Regions from separate parts of the Bacillus sp. JJ1533 genome, predicted to be linked through region 1. Evidence: riboswitches for the same ligand, from Rfam matches in the RefSeq annotation. Region 1 holds a riboswitch; each other region holds the start of a gene.
What was found. A riboswitch is a leader RNA that binds a small molecule or an ion and turns the genes downstream of it on or off. The one in region 1 is predicted to bind cyclic di-GMP.
Positions count from the first base shown of each region.

Region 1 (5,815 bases):
GCGATGAACCCTGATACGTACGAAATTGTAAATTCGAAGAATCTATATCCGAATATCAAAAATAGAGGAATGTGGAGACCTGTTCATATCCTGTTTGGTGAAGATGGTTTATTGTATACAGATATTGGTGGAAAACTAGCGGTTGTAGATCCAAACTCAGAAGATCTCAATCATGTTAGCTTAATTGAGAACGGTCCTGAAGTCACGTTCATGGAACTAGCCTATGATGCCGAAGGAAATCAAAATATCTATTTCCTCGACGGTGACAAGCATTATTTAAAAATGATTCCTGTCATTGATGGAGGGAAACTACCTGTTGAACCCGTATATGAATCAGTTCCAGTATCGTTTGAAAATCCAGGTTTTGAAGAAACAGTAGGAGAAGATAATCGTATTCCGGGCTGGTCATCTTTATTTGGCCTTTCAGGTAATGTATCTTATGGGATAACGAATGAAAAGGCCAAATCAGGAAACTCTGCCTTGAAGATTACGGATGCGGCTCAAAATGAAACGGTGTTTGTCCAATCAGATCCAATTTCAGTTAAACCGGGAGTTGAGTATACAGCCACAGTAGAAATGTATTTGGAAGATGGTAGTGCGAGCTTCTTCCTACGTTATTTCGATGAATCTGGTAAACAAGTCGGGAAAGACCAGGATGGTGTGAACATCATTCATGTAAGGGGCGGACATAAACAATGGCAAACGGTACGAGCAACAGTTCAAGCGCCAGACAATGCCGCGTTTGCAAGATTATTTGCAGGGGCCTCTAATTTCTTTACAACATCAGGTGCCTATTATGATGATTTCCAACTTACGTATAAGAAAGAAGTTTTACTTGATGAAGTCGCCCTCTCTGCAGAAGATACAATGGTGCTTCAAGGCGAGGATATGGAGATGAATCTTTCAGTCCGCCACATAAATGGAGAATTAGTTGATCTTACTGATTTTGAGGTGGAGTGGGTAAGTAGTTCACCTCAGGTTGCCACAGTAGAAAATGGAAAAGTTATCGGGGGGAATGCAGGAACTACTGACATTCAAGCGATCGTTACCTACGAAGATGAAGAATATAGATCCAATCAATTTACGGTGACAGTTACAGTTACCACAACGACATTAGCCAAGCAAATTTCGGAGCTTTTGGAATCTAAACAAATCGACCATTCACTATCCATGCAACTAACAAACCGATTAGAACAAGCACAGCATCATTATGACAATGGCGATGTACAAAAAGCCAAAAAACATCTAGAAGACTTCAAGAAACACATAAACAACAGCAACGCTAGTCAGGAAATGAAAGCAATGCTCACCAGTAACGTAAACGCAATATGGGAATAAAATAAGGATATGCTAATACCTCCATTTTTGATAGTTATCAAATGGAGGTATTTTTATATTTTCATATAGTAAAAATTAGTTTTAAAAACATCTGTACTAATCGTGAATTATAAATTCAATCAAACGTTTGTGTGGCAGATTAGCCAAGTGGTGACGGTAGGTTTGCATTTCAAACAAACATTTGATTGACAAGGTTTCATACTCCAAAATAATGGCTGTTACAGTCCCCTTTTTCACAAAGACGTTATTTCATCTTCATCATCACAGGAGCACGACCTTAAGACCTCCTTTCTGTTTTTGAATTATTTTATTTTAAATAAATTCATAGAATATTAACCGTCCTCCGACTTGACCTATGGTAAAATTGTACTAGTCGAGTAATGTAAAACTTTGTAGAAAAACAACCGATAATAGGTATATACATCAGGGGAAGAGGGTCATTATGAAGATAAAAACAAAACTGAGTTTACTAGTTTCTTTATTGATAGTAGCTCTCCTTGTTACAGGAGGCTTATCCTTATTTCAACAAAATGGAACCGAGAAGGTATATAAGAATATAGAGGCGCATCAAGCCTTGCAATTTAATTTGAAGTCTATCGAATACCGTTTTACAGGGATTTCGAATGATGAACGAGCTTTTCTCCTGACTGGGGATGAGGAGTTCGTAGATGGAATTGCAAATAAAGAAAATGATATTGAACAATATTTTTCAGACATTCAAAAGGTAGCTCTAGATTCTGAAGATGCAAAAGCACTGGAAGAAATTAAGAACAACCTACAAACTTATTTTGACACAAATAAAAAAATGGTAGATGCATACAGAGATGGAGATCAGGAATTAGCCCTGGAGATTCATATGAACGAACAAAGATCCATCAGAAAAGAGTTAGTGGATCCTTCAGTTGAAACGTTTATTGCTGAAGTAACCAAAACGATTGACAATGATACAAAATCATTGGAAAAGATGCAAAAAATAGGTTCGATTATTCTTTATGCGGTTACCCTTGTATCAATCATTGGAGGGGCTTTAGCTTCAATCGTGCTTATAAAGTCAATTAATAAACCAATTATGACCATGAATAGACGCTTGAAGGAAATTGCTGAAGGCGAGGCTGACCTAACCCAAGCCATTTCTATTAAAACAAAAGACGAACTTGGGGAAATGGCGTCATCCTTTAATCTCATGGTGAGCAAGTTAAGAGATTTAGTCAGACAGGTAGCGACGAGTGCTGAACAGGTGGCTGCAGCTTCGGAACAATTATCAGCAAGCTCTGAAGAAACGACAAGAGCAACCGAAGTCATTGCTTCGACCGTTCAGGAGGTAGCAGTTGGTACAGACAAACAGGTTCAAAGCCTGGATGAAACCAATCAAACGATCATTGATTTATCTTCGTTAGTCAGACAAATCGCAGAAAGCTCAGAAATCGTTTCAAATACATCGGTAAAAGCTTCAGATAAAGCTATGGATGGAAACAAATCCGTTTCGGAAATTATTAATCGCATGAACGAAATCAGTCAAACGGTGAATCATCTTTCTGAAAAAGTAAAAACGTTAGGAGAAAGCTCGAATCAAATTAACCAAATCATTGGCGTCATCACAGGGATTGCCGATCAGACAAATCTATTAGCATTAAATGCTGCAATTGAAGCAGCGAGAGCGGGCGAACACGGAAAAGGATTTTCCGTCGTTGCAGATGAAGTGAGAAAACTAGCAGAACAATCATCAGCTTCTGCAAAACAGATATCCTCTCTCATTTCTGGGATTCAAGAGGATACAGAGGAAACCGTGCAATCAATGGACGACACAACATTAAAAGTTACTAATGGAATTAATTTTATCCAGGACGTTGGAAACTCATTTAACCAAATTGGCCAAGCGGTACAAGAGGTCACATCACAAATTCAAGAAGTGACATCAGCCGTTCATGAATTATCGGCCGGAGCGGAACAGATGGTTAGAAGTATGGAAGTGGTAGCGGATATCACGCATGATACCTCTAGTAATACACAAAACATGTCAGCATCGACAGAAGAACAACTCGCTGCCATGGAAGAGATCACTGCATCCTCAACCTCATTAACCAAAATGGCGGAAGAATTACAAGAGTTGATTAAGAGGTTTAAGGTATAAGTTGAAAAACCTGCATCGAGTTTGGTGCAGGTTTTGCTATGCACACCCCTTGTGTTGCGGTGACTACACATCAACTTGTAAAGGATTTATAAAACGATAATGTATTACAATATCCCCTCCCTCTTTTACATCAATCCTTTCAATTTTGGTTTTAATTCACGTTCAAAAGCTCAACTAAAACCTTTAATCAACCCCCACCATAGAACCTCTAACCTTTTCATATGCTTTTTCAATATTCACCAATAAATCCTTCCGAAATATATCACTGCATATAAAAACATTTGTAATTTCACTTTTTACCGATGAATAGGCAAATTCTAAACTTTTACTAATAGACGAATGTTGCAACTTTTTAGTAGACATTTGGTTCACTATTTCTTTTTCAAAATATTCAACAGTTCCAAATAGCACGGTCAAGATAAACCTCTCCTTATTATATGAAAATCATAGCTAGAACAGCCAGAACAGACCTTGGATATGTATTTCAGATTACTCTTAAACAAATTGTCTTGTTTTCTTCTCTTTATTTAATAATATTTCGAGCGACTTTTTTCTATTGTATCTATCCCTACGACATTCTGAACAATTCATGAAGCGATTTCCTTTATCATAAAAGTCATTAACGGATTTTAGTTCTTTACACTTAAAACATACTTGTTCTTTACTGATAGTCTTCATCTTATTTCAACCTTCTTTCGTATTAATCAAGGTTCTTTTTAATAGCCATTAATAGAAGCTCCTTTATTTCCAATATAAAAAAAAATCCACCAAAAAGATGGTGGATAAATTTAGATATACCGATATATTTATTCACTAACCTTTTGGCAACTCGGCTATCATAGTATCAAAACCTTAGACCCGTAGCTTTGCGTCCTTACCTTTCGATAAGTTTGCCTTTTTCAATTTTTGTCAATAGTTTAAATAAACTAATTTAATAATAAAGCGAAAGTAGTAGTTTTTCAACAAATTTCAACAAAATACTGCAAAACCACCCCTAAAATGGGTAATTATACCTATATAACAAATCGGGTCCTTTGGTGAACCTGCTGATTCAGCTAATGATTTGCACAGATGTTCCATGAACTATCTCGGAGCACTATATAGGCGTGCAGCCAGCCGCCCGGAAGAAACTCGAATGAAGAGTTACTTTATACGTTTTTCGAAGATAAAAGTTAAATAAAAAAACCCACACATCTGTGAGGGCTATAATATTAATAAAGTCCTAGCTCAGTAGAGATAGATTGCTTATCCAAACATTATTGCTTTGTAATTGCTCCCATACCTTCTAGCACAATTTTAGCATCCTTATTAAAGTAAGGAATGATATCCTCACGAAGCAATAGCTGAGAGTGTTCTTTAATTAGTAATTTTAATCCTCTCAAATCAAACCTTGTTGCATAAGTATTAATTGTATTTATTATAGCTAATTCATTTCTTTGTAACGGCTTGTAATTTGAATGATGCATTTCAGTTAGGACTTTCAATAAATCCCGAGCATTTCTATTTAGGAAATTCCTTTTAGTATTTAGTAAGTCGATATTTTCTTCAATGTATTTTCTTGCCGTGACTAGATCAAGTTCATCCACGCTGTTGTTTATTTCTTTAATTATTTGTTCGATATCCATATATATTAGCCCCTTTAAAATATGTCGAATCTTGTCTGCCAATATTGATATCGGTTAGAATCCAAAAGAGTTAAGAATGCTCAAATAACAAAAAAGCCCCGTCTTCGATGAGAAGGGGCTTACTCGGAGAAATCTTTGCTTTGATATTAATTTATCTTACTTCAAAGAACTATATCGATAGTCCAATACAGGTTTGGTATAATTCAGGATAAATATCGAATGAAAAAAGGTGATGTCAGATGAGTATTTCAATGATTGAATCACGATCAATAGGGAAACAAGGAGACCCACTCTTATGTGAAGATCTGTATGTCTATACAGATAACTTTGTAGCGGTAGTAGATGGTGCGACAAATATATCGGGCAGAAGGATTAATGGTAAGGCACCAGGAAGACTTGCAGCAGAAATCATTAAAACGACAATAGAAAACTTACCAAGAGATGTTTTTTTACACGACATGGTTGCCGCGATTAACGATAACCTTCAGAGTGCATATGCTGAAATGGGAATACTAGAGGACATAGAAAAATTTGCTTGGATGGCACCTACAGCGAGTCTGATTGTGTATAGTGACTTCCATAAAGAGGTTTGGCAGATAGGGGATTGTCAATGTATTATTGATGGCCAACTGTATCAAAATGAAAAGATTATCGACGACATTACAGCAAACGCAAGATCTCTTTACTTGGAGGCGGAAATTAAAAAAGGAAAAACAATCGA
Region 1 covers NZ_JBALOV010000043.1:10,717-16,531, forward strand. The annotation lists gene V7138_RS22385 (FIMAH domain-containing protein) at 1-1,338, shown strand, start outside; gene V7138_RS22390 (methyl-accepting chemotaxis protein) at 1,781-3,469, shown strand; gene V7138_RS22395 (hypothetical protein) at 3,653-3,886, opposite strand; cyclic di-GMP riboswitch class I at 4,290-4,374, opposite strand; gene V7138_RS22400 (hypothetical protein) at 4,726-5,094, opposite strand; gene V7138_RS22405 (hypothetical protein) at 5,334-5,815, shown strand, end outside.

Region 2 (5,815 bases), on a different contig from region 1:
AGGAGGAACCAAAATGCTAACAAACCAAACATTTTCATTAAATAATATCATTTCACAATCCGAAGGCAACATCGTAAGTAACATGGGCGAAGAAAAGGTAATGTTGAGTGTTCAAAATGGAAAGTATTATAACTTAGGAGAAATTGGCGGAGAGATCTGGGATCTTATTGAGAGCCCTAAATCTGTAAATGAAGTGATTTCTTCTTTAGTCAATGAGTACGATGTGATCCAAACTGAATGTGAAGAGGAAGTACTTTCTTTTCTTGAACACTTATATAATGAAAAACTAATTGAATTGAAATAAGAGGTGACATGAAAATTATTAAAAGAATTAAGGCGTTTTTTACTCTTGATTTTGCTACGAAAGTGATTTTAATAGAAGCTTAATTTTATTTAGCCTTGGGTCGTATTTTAAAAGCATTGCCATTTGCAAAAGTTGCACCTACTTTAGGGGTGGCTTTGAAGGAAACATCTTATAAGAAAAATGTTTCTAATATGAAGGAATTAAAAAATGTTGCAAACGCAATTCGGATTATGAGTAACTATACGTTTTGGGAGAGTCAATGTCTTGTTAAAAAGCGATTGCTGGGATGAAAATGCTTGAAAGACGACACATCGAGAGTACTCTTTATCTCGGTACTGCAAGGGATGAGAAGGGGAGTATGATTGCACACGCATGGTTGCGAAGTGGCAACTTTTACGTATCCGGTTCTGAGGGAATGGAGAAGTTCACGGTTGTCGGCATGTTTGCAAAAGGAGTTCGTAATAATGATTTCAAGGAAGATCGAAATGAACAACATTTATCAACTTGATGTTTCAAAGGTTCCTAAGGAACTTATCTTTCTATTAGATGTTATTAAAATGGAAACCGCAACTGATATTACGGAAAAATATAAGAAATCCCTTGATCAAATGGACTGGGATCACTTTCATAAATTGATTCTTCACCACCGTCTATATCCACTTTTATATTCAAAGATTAAATTATTAGAAAAGAGTAAAGTCCCAACGAAAGTCTTAAACTCGATTTCGCATTATTATCAAAAAAATACGTTTCAGATGCTGCATCTTTGTGGACAAATGGAGTATGTGAGTAAATTGTTTATATCAAATGGAATCTCTCCTTTGTTTTTAAAAGGTCCCGTACTTGCTACAGAGCTTTATGGTGATATTTCTCTACGCACCTCTGGTGACTTAGATGTTCTTATCCCGATTGGAGAGTTGGATAGGGCGGAACAACTTCTAATTGAAGAAGGCTATATAAAGGACGAATATATTCAATCAGTGCTGAATGATTGGAAGTGGAGACATCATCATTTTACTTATTTTCATCCGAAAAAGGGGATAAAGCTTGAAATACATTGGAGGCTAAATCCTGCTCCAACAAAAGAACCAAGCTTTAAAGAGTTATGGGATCGAAAAAGAGTAAGTACGATTACGAAGTATACAGTTTATATTTTAGGTAGTGAGGACTTATTTTTATTTTTAGTAACACATGGAGCTAGGCATGGTTGGTCCAGGTTACGCTGGCTATTTGATATCCATATGCTAGTTCAAAAAGATCTTCATTGGCCACGACTTCGAAGTTTATTACAAAAATATAAAGCTACACATATAGCGGGGCAAGCCTTGATTCTTTCGTCTAATTTATCGAAAACAAAAATAACGAAAGAGATGAAGCCATTCATAAAAAGCACTAGAAGTCAATTATTAGGCCAGCAAGCAATTTTTTATATTGAAAGAATGATTAATTTGCATACAAACCCAGTCCCCCAGGACATTTCAAAATATCATTCACGTCATTTATTTTCGCTTATGTCAATCCAACAAAAGTTTATGTTTATTTTAAGTACATTGCATCCTTATTATATGGACAAGGAAACATTGCCATTACCTAAGAAACTGCATTTTTTGTATTTTCCATTACGACCATTTTTATTAATTTGGCGAAGAGGGGGTAGGCAAGTTTAAACAAATAAGAATCAGGACATGATTGTAACGAAGTACATTGTTTGAAGGTAAAGGTAGGTTTTTATGTACTTATATATCATTCGCTTTATTTTAGGAATATTACCAGTTGTATATATGCTTTGGATATGGTTACAATCAAGTCATTTTAATCCTAGCAAATTTGAGGATATAGACGACCAAATTGGTATACAATTATATTATCTGCTAGGAGCTGCACTCGAAATTGGTCACCTTTTTCAGTTTGCTATTTTATATGCCTTATTGGTGATGGCTTTCCTGACCTTTGGAAAGCTTTCGCTTAAGATAGAAATTCTGCTGTTTATAATCTCGGTTTTATATGGAGCGCTGGATGAGATCCATCAATATTTTGTACCGTTCAGATCGTTTTCGTTTATCGATTTGGTAAAAGATTCGATAGGCGTCATTGTTGTATCCTATATCATCCACAAAAAGTATTTTAATCAGAAACAATCAAGGGTAGGCAAGTTTTTAAGAGGAATTACCGCACTCAAAAAGAATATCTCCCTATAAAATAAAAAAGCCCTTCAAGAGAAGAATTTTTCACTCTCCTGAAGTGCTTTTTTATTTATTGTTCGTATTTTTCCATTTGTTAAATTCTAAGAATGCCTTAAACTCATCCTTTGAAACCCCGGATTTCATTGCTTCTTGTACAAGTTGGGCCCAATCAGAATCAAGATCTTCTATTTGAACTTCGTGATCCTCATCATGGAGTAGAGTATTCACAGATACCCCAAGGACCGCAGAGATTTTCTCTAAAAATTGAATAGAAGGATTTGATTGAAGGTTGCGTTCAATTGAACTTAAATATGATTTCGCAACCCCTGCTCTATCAGCTAATTCAGATAAGGATAATTTTCTTTGCAAACGGTATTGTTTGATACGTTGACCAATCATAAAATCCACCTTCCTCCATTCATGATTATAACATAAAATGAAGAAAATTGTTTTGTATGACGAACGATTTAATCAAAAATATTGCAAGAAAATGTGTTTTTCCCAAGTAGGAGTGGGTTTCACTGTTCTTTATCCAATCATCGAGTCAAATCCGTCAGCTTTTTCTGCGAAGAATGCTTTGATTTCGTTCACACTAATTCCCATATCTAGTGCTTCTAAAATTAGGTCTACCCATTCCTGATCGAGTGTTTCGTTTTTTAATTGTGTCATACTTTCCAATACCCTCCCAAAATACAATAGTATTCCAGGCAGTCCAGCCATCATAATTGAAATCTCCAACCTTAGACCTGTGACTTTGCGTCCCCATTTTTCAATAGGTTTGCCTTTGTCTGTTCGAACCTAGCTGACTGACCTAACACGTTAGTCCATGTATGTATAGAACCTTTGTATTACTCTTTGAAGTATAAAGCATGATTATCAAGCTTTCTGTAAAAAACTGTCGATGTCAAAATATTTATAAAACATAAACAATTGCTTGTCCTGTATATCGAAAAAGGTCCGCTTTTTTCTGTTTATGTAGAATGAACTCGAAGGATAGGGAGAAAGACCTATGATTTGTTAACAAGGTAGTAAGGGAGGGGAATACATCACATCATTCCAATGAGGATTTTTGTAAAAACACCAAAAAATGGAAGGGTATTTGTCGAACGATTATTTTAAAAAAAGCCTAAAAAAATGTAACCTACCCCCAAAAATGAGGATAGGCCTATGTTACATCGTATTTTGACAAAGATAAAACAATCCACCATTGATAATTTCGACAAGGACTTTCGGTTCGTATTGGTCCCTTAGTGCTTCTTTTTCAATTTCATAGCTTTCTGGTTTTTCGTCAATCCCCTCGTAAAAGGCATCTAACAAAGTTAAATCCTCGTCCCAGCGCTTTCTTGCTTCTTCTGCCCATGCATGATTCTGTGATTCCACATACCCTCTCACATATTGCTGGAGACGATTGACGCCACTTTGTGGTTTTACAAGCGGTGACATCGTGTATGTTAAATCTGGAATTTTAGGAGTAAGTGGAAGCTTTTCAAGTTTTTCCTGAAAATCCTCCACTATGATTCCGTTAATAAGTTGTAAGCCAAGTGACATCAACACATCGCGCTTACGATCACTCTTATAGGAAACCTTCACATTTATCCCGAGCCATGGGTAAAGAGGTGTATTCCCTTGGGCCCCTGGTGGTATTTGTTGGTACAACCGAATATAGCTTGCTAGCTTTTTCGTTGATTCAAAAATTTGATGCAAGCGGGGTGCTCCGAAATGGATAAAGTCACCCTTTACATGATCGGGCGTTTGGTCCCGGTCTGTAATTAACGTAAGCTTCATTGGATTCGGTTCTCCGCCTGTTTTTTCCACATACGTCCAATAGAAGGGGCGGTTCATGAGTTGCTTATCTAAGTCGATTGTCAATTGCACGGTCATATAACCAGGATGCCGTTCAAGTATTTCACAATGGTTGGATACAAAATATTTTTCTAGAAAATTAACGATTTCCTGTTGCTGCACGCTGCTCACCCCCGTTTTGTTCTTCAAAACTGATAATCGATGTTAAATTCTCCATCTTAATTTTCATTTCGCCCTCACTCCGAGACCGAAGCATAATGTCTTGAATATGGTCTTCAATATTTCCAAGATCAAGCCGTGTTAAGATATCATCCAACTGCCCAATAACACGCTCGAACAGATTAATTTTTTCATATAAAAGCTTTAGAATATGCTCTTCAACTGTGTTCTTTGTTGCAAAATTGTAAATATGAACATCTTTTTCCTGACCTAGTCGATGAATACGACCAATACGTTGCTCAAGTCGCATCGGATTCCAAGGAAGATCATAATTGATAATATGGTTACAAAATTGCAAGTTAATACCTTCGCCACCGGCTTCAGTAGCAATCAAAACTTGGAATTTTCCTTTAAACAATTCTCTCATCCAATCTTTTTTCCCACGTTTGAATCCACCTCTAAATGGAACAGATGAAATGCCATTTTGCTGGAGGAACCATTGCAAGTACATTTGTGTCGCACGATACTCAGTAAAAATGATGACTTTATCATCAATTTGTTTAATTAACTCAACTGCTTTTTCAGCCTTTGTATTTTGATTGACCTGTTCGACCTTTTTCATAAGCCCTAAGACCATATCCTCAGGGACCGCAGCACTGCCATCTTCATTTTTCTTCTCAAGCATCTTTTTCAATGTGAAATAGACGGCCTCACGACTACTACAAGCTTCTCTTTGCAATGTTAAAATCGAAAACATACTCGATGCAAAGCCTGATAAGCTAGATCGATAAGCAGAAATTGCATTATATAACTCCTGTTCTGTTTCTGAGAACTCAATCGGAACGGTTTCAACCTTACGTTTTGTCCACTCAATCCCCGTATCATCTCGGCGATTTCGAATCATTACTTTATTAACCAGTTCTTTCAAATGCTCATGATCATCGATTGAGCGCCTCTTTTTCCCGAATAATTCCTCAAAATTCTCCTGATTACCTAAGTGCCCAGGCTTTAGTAATGATACAAGATTAAATATCTCATCAACTCTGTTTTGAATCGGGGTTGCTGTTAATAGTAAACAAAATTTCTTTTTTAGATTTTGAACAAATTCATAGTTTTTCGTTTTGTTATTTTTAAGCTTGTGAGCTTCATCAATGATGATCAAATCGTAATCTTGCTTATATACAATTTCCCGATGAGGGCTTCTTTTTGCCGTATCTATGGAAGAAACGATGACATCATATTGTTCCCACATATAGCTCTTTTTCTGTTGAACCGCAGGAATATAAAACTTTTGATTTAATTCCGAAGCCCATTGAGATACAAGAGATGCTGGAACAAGAATCAATACTTTCTTCACAAGACCACG
Region 2 covers NZ_JBALOV010000011.1:66,643-72,457, forward strand. The annotation lists gene V7138_RS06285 (lasso peptide biosynthesis PqqD family chaperone) at 14-304, shown strand; partial or broken gene V7138_RS06290 (lasso peptide biosynthesis B2 protein) at 400-812, shown strand; gene V7138_RS06295 (nucleotidyltransferase domain-containing protein) at 790-1,971, shown strand; gene V7138_RS06300 (VanZ family protein) at 2,035-2,502, shown strand; gene V7138_RS06305 (helix-turn-helix domain-containing protein) at 2,554-2,886, opposite strand; gene V7138_RS06310 (anti-repressor SinI family protein) at 3,016-3,156, opposite strand; cyclic di-GMP riboswitch class I at 3,191-3,280, opposite strand; gene V7138_RS06315 (YqhG family protein) at 3,658-4,452, opposite strand; gene V7138_RS06320 (DEAD/DEAH box helicase) at 4,430-5,815, opposite strand, start outside.
Region 2: linked by a shared signal. The riboswitch ahead of V7138_RS06310 (anti-repressor SinI family protein) and the one ahead of V7138_RS22395 (hypothetical protein) in region 1 are both predicted to bind cyclic di-GMP.

Region 3 (5,815 bases), on a different contig from region 1:
AATCAATAGGTGTTTCATCTGTTGATTTATAAATAAATTATACAAAAGGAGAGAATTATATTGGCTATGTTTATCGGCTTAATTAGTTTTGTTGGAATGCTTGTATTTCTTATCTTAGGTATTGTTGGGGCGTTAAGGAAGAGTAAGAAAACTAAAAAGAACTTTATTATAGCAGGTGTATGTTTTGTATTGTTAATCGCTGCCGTATCATTTAGTGGTGATCCAACTGAAACTGAACAAGCAGAACCCCCAGTAACAGAAACAGAAGAAAATGACGAAGTTGAGCAAGAAGAACCAAAGGAAGAGGAAGTAGTACCTGAAGATGAAAAGAAAGAAGAACCAGAAAAAGTTGAGCCGGAACAACCTAAAGAAGAAGTGAAAGAAGAACCTCAATTAACAGCTTCACAGCAAAATGCTATTCGTCATGCTGAAAACTATATTAGAACAATGCCATTCTCAAAGTCGGGATTAATTGAGCAGTTGGAGTTTGAAGGTTATACCACAGAGGATGCTACTTTTGGAGCTAATAATATTGAAGTAGATTGGAGAGAACAAGCGGTGAGACATGCTAAACATTACAATGACACTATGCCAATGTCAAGGCAAGGTTTAATTGACCAGCTAATGTTTGAAGGGCACAGCCAAGAGGATTCGACATATGCAGTTGATCAAATAGGGCTTTAAAATAAAGTTCATAGCATTAACAGATGCTTTTGTTTAAGATTTTGGCTGTCAGTTTGACAGCCTTTTTCTTATTAAACTTATTAAACTACCATGAAAATAAACTTCTCGTATTACAAAAAAAGACCACATTAAAGAATACCCTACTAATTCGATAAAAAAAGAGAGCTAAATTAATTGATCTATGGATTCATGGACTTGATTAAGAACCATTCTAGACATCTTAGTGTATTTTCATTCTCTGTGGTGCAGCAATGATTTTGGCTGCATGGATGGCTAACGGGTCCTTTTATTTTCAACTGTTTCACTTACCTAACCCAAATATAAATGGTGAATCGATCTTTTTTTATTTAATTGAAGAGTGAGTACTTAGGGTTTTAACCCATTTAGCTGAATTTTAAATTTCCAATAAACGGTCAATGTAAAATGTGTTGATTTATATTATTCTATTAACTACAATGTCAATCTTTGAAAAAAGGCAAACTTATCGAAAGGTAAGGACGCAAAACTATGGATCTAAGGTGATGGAAATAATACTATGATTGCCAGGTTACCAAGGAGGAGAAAAAACGTTGGATTATCAATTGGAAAATGGTTTTCAGTATAAAATGGTTGTTAATAAAGTTCCTACGAGGCAAGAATTTTTTCAATTCCCACGAGAAATTAGCCTAAGGGTGAAAATAGGTAAAAAGGTATATCTGTTTAATTACCAAAAGATAATTAACACAATAGAGAACAGTTTATCTTACTCTGAAAAAATTGAATTATTTAATGCTCTAACTAGAATAAATGAAAGAAATAATGACTTCTCTAATTATTTAAAAACTATACTTACTGGAATAATTACAAGGGAAGAATATTCGGTGTCTATAAAGGAATAGTATCGAATAGGAGAAAAGTGTCTAATTAACTGTGTCTATATACGGTAAAAGTATAAGATGTTTTGTTTCAATATAAACTAAGTGTCTATTATTTGTTACTCTTTAGGTAATGTGTCCTTGTTGCCAAATTTTTTCGTTTTTGATTGGTTTAAGTTAAAACATTAAGCCTTTTAACCGTTTTATGAAAGTGTTATATGTCTTAAGCTTTAGTGGCAAGGTGCAAATGTGGGTGTTTTTACTCATGTTTCTTTCCTGCCTTTCCATTATCTACTGATTGTTTGATTCCATCGTTGCATGATATATTCTTACTCGTAGGGCAAACAACAATGACAAATTCGATAAGGGCAAACCTGGGGAAACCTAGCGACGCAAAGCTATAGGGGCTTCATTGTGAATTCAATATGCTCGCCAGCTACCGATAAATAAATCGAACCCTTGAGGGGAGATATTATTCTTTCGGATAATATCTCCCTTTTTTGTGCCTAATCGATTGTCAAAATAATAGACGAAAAATTTCGAGGGGGAAAAATATAACTTGAAGAAATCACCCACGCAGACATCTTTCCTTGTGCCGTTAAGGCATTTAACTCTTCCTTCATTCGAACACGCTCTGTAATTGTTTCTTTTATCGTTTCTAAAGTATTCGTAACATCGGAAAAATTTTACGCAATCTTTACAGCGATACCGCTGCTGTTCCATTGTTGGCATTCCTGCTACAATGAATATTTCCCGAATCAGACAATAGTTAATCGAATGACAGTGAGTGCAGGTGTAGCCCTTTTTTGTTTCTGTCTGGATTCCTCTTTAAAAAATAGGTTCACTTGCAGAAGATGCTTGCAAGAGAATTCAAGAGGGAAAAGACAGTGGACTTAGGTTGAAATTAAAATACAAAACTTTTAGGAGGGGTTAAATGGGAACAATTTATTTAGAAAAAGTGAAAGAGTTTGAAAGTAAGGTAAACGCCTATAAGGAGATTGACGAACGATGTGAAGCCTTGAGGAGTTCAATAACAGTAAGTACACTTATTCGAAATACCGAAACAGGGGCTACTTTAGCAGTAACAAACATGCCTGAAAATGAAATATTTTTCTTTGCAGGAAACTTAGAAACGGGCGAAGAAGAGAAATACTACTACCTAAACAAAAATTGGGAAGTAATAGAGCGTGATGTTTGACGGGCTATATCAACCTAGAAATGGGTAGACGAGTTTAATGAAGTAGAACACTAACTTGTATATTTTGTTTAATAACTTTTTCTCTTATTAATAACTGAAATCCAAACTACGATTGCAGAGTTGAAGAGCAGAGCTGTCATAAGGGCAGCTTTTTCTTGTTGTACTAACGGGCAGGTTAGTTCAACAAGGTATTCCAATCTTTGAGATATTTTTTTAGGAAAAGCCCAAAAGGAAAATATTCCTTTTGGGCTTTGAAGGTAGTTTATCTAATTATTAAATAGGGTTATCAAATTTCTTCACTAATTTAGTCTTCACTTTTCACCAACTGCTAATACCCAGTTATTACATCGTATGAAACTACCAATGGGATATTCAAAATCACATTCACCAATTAGCGAGAAACCGAGCTTACGACAAATTGCATTAGAAGCGGGGTTGGTGATTTTTGGGAAAGCGTGAATGAAACTATGCTTCTTTTCAGAATTAATATTAGCAATGGCTGTGGCTGTTGCAATTGTCGCTATCCCTTTACCCTGATATGCAGCTAAAACACTCCAACCTATCTCATAAATAGGTTCTCCTTGCCAAATCGTATCCCAATAGCCGACACTACCAACGGTCTCAAGATTTGGAAGCAAGAGAATCTTAAACATACGTCCAGTTCCCTTTTCCGAAATCTCACAGTACCGTTTATGACGAGTTAGGATTTTTTCCTCTGTCTCTGGACCTCCAAAGTGTACTGTCATCTCAGGAGCATTTAGAAGATGAAGCAAATTAAGATCGCCTTCACCCCAAGGTTCAATCCTTATTTCTGACATATTTCTTTGTTCCAAAATGTCACTCACCCCTTGTTTTGTATTTCTGACTGTACTGTGGTGGTCGGACAGTTATCTAATAATTAAAAATATTCATATACTATATTTTATACATACATATATTTTTGGTCAATTTATTTTTGAACTCTAGATTGATCCATACTTAGAAGGAATTACGTATATTTTTGTTGAAGTTATTAAGCTAACGGGGCATTTATTGAAAGAAGAACAAGATGTTAAAATGGGTTTATCAGCAAAGTTTTAGTTTTATTATATTTCTTACCACATATAGTGCTTTACATTGAGGGCATTTTAAGAAGTTAGCTCAACAAATATAGAAAACATTCCTTTTATATTAGAGTGTATTGGTTTCTTAAGGAAGAGGTTATTTAAGGATGAGCCTGCGTTTCTTCATGAAATTCTAGTTAAATTATCTTAATAATAGTTTGAATTGGGGACGGGCCACTTGCTTCATTATTATAAAACAAGTGGCCCGTCCCTATGGTTATTTAGTAGAGCAATCGGGACAATATATACCTCTATCCCCCACGCCCACCGGAAAAGTAATAAATAGTAACTCCTTATCGTTCTAGCTTAGTCGTATTATTTCATAGTGGGGTGAAATAGGTCTGTCATCTTTTTTCCATACGAAGAAATAGAAAAATAGCTCCTTAAATAATACCGAGTTTTATATATGTTATATTTTAGTTATAGAATAAGTGATTAAAAAAATGGGTGATATTGATGTATGAAGGTAAACGGATATTAATTATTGAAGATGATCAAGAGATTAGTAGACTATTAAGAGTAATTTTGGAAAAATCGCATTTGGAACCGGTTGCAGCTTATTCGGGTACAGAAGGTTTATTGCAACTGCAAAATAATACCTTTGATTTAATTTTATTGGATTTGATGCTACCTGGTAAAAGTGGAGAGGAACTCATAAAAGAAATTAGAGAAAAGAGTTCTATACCTATTATTGTCATTTCAGCGAAAGTTGATATTGAGAATAAAGTGCAAGTATTGAAAATAGGTGCGGATGATTTCATAACCAAACCGTTTCATCAGGAAGAAGTAATGGTTCGAGTAGAAGTCCAATTAAGAAAAGCAAATTTTCACCCGGAGCAGTCAGCGGAAATAGGATGGCGTGAGCTTAAAATGAATACGGAAAAACGGTCTGTAACTTTAAAAGAGGAAGAGCTACAGCTGACGAATGCTGAGTTTGATATTTTAATATTTTTCATGAACAATCCCGAGCGTGCACTTTCCAAAAAGGAGATATATGAAAGCATTTGGAAAGGGACCTATTATGGTGATGATAATACAATCAGCGTTCACGTCTCTAACCTGCGCAAGAAGATTTCCGAAATTACTAGTGAAGAATATATTAAGACCATTTGGGGAGTAGGCTTTATGCTTACCTGATCTCTTTATGAATTCTTTATGTTTTGCTTAAAGGATTTTAAAGACTTCTAAGCTAAACTGAAAATAACAAGAGATTTAGTGAAGGAGTCGAAAAGATGGATACCATTATTCAGACGTATCAACTAACGAAAAAGTTTAAGAAACAAGAGGTTCTTAAACCTCTTGATTTCTCAGTAAAAAAAGGAGAAATCTGTGCACTAATTGGAAAAAATGGTGCGGGCAAATCGACGTTGTTCAAAATTCTAGCAGGCCAATTAAAGCCGACGAGTGGGGAGATTTTGCTTTTCGGAAAATCTGGTAAAGAGATAGAACATGTGAAAAAAAGAATGGGTTTTATGATCGAAACCCCTACATTTTTCCCGGATTTTAATGCAGTTCAAAATCTAGAATATTTTCGGATTCAACGGGGTGTCGTTGAAAAGAAACGTATTGATGAAGTCCTAGAAATTGTCGGTTTGGCAAATGAAAAGAAAAAACGATTTAAAGATTATTCCATGGGGATGAAACAGCGATTAGGCATCGCTCTTAGTCTCTTAAGCAACCCCGATTGTTTAGTACTGGATGAGCCAATCAATGGATTGGATGTTGAAGGGATTATCGAAATCCGCCGATTATTGATGAAACTCAATCAGGAAAAACATATAACCATATTAATATCTAGTCATATATTAACCGAATTAAAATTGTTAGCCACTCGTTTTGTATTTATTAAAGATGGTGTAATCGTCGATGATTTAAGCATAGAGGCTCTAGAGAAGAGTAGGAAACAAATTGTCCTAACGGTTGATAATTCAGTGAAGGTGGCACAATTATTAGAACGAGCATATGAAGATATCGAG
Region 3 covers NZ_JBALOV010000033.1:467-6,281, forward strand. The annotation lists gene V7138_RS17415 (Ltp family lipoprotein) at 67-684, shown strand; cyclic di-GMP riboswitch class I at 1,149-1,239, shown strand; gene V7138_RS17420 (hypothetical protein) at 1,254-1,562, shown strand; cyclic di-GMP riboswitch class I at 1,896-1,982, shown strand; gene V7138_RS17425 (hypothetical protein) at 2,473-2,736, shown strand; gene V7138_RS17430 (GNAT family N-acetyltransferase) at 3,048-3,554, opposite strand; gene V7138_RS17435 (response regulator transcription factor) at 4,296-4,976, shown strand; gene V7138_RS17440 (ABC transporter ATP-binding protein) at 5,072-5,815, shown strand, end outside.
Region 3: linked by a shared signal. The riboswitch ahead of V7138_RS17420 (hypothetical protein) and the one ahead of V7138_RS22395 (hypothetical protein) in region 1 are both predicted to bind cyclic di-GMP.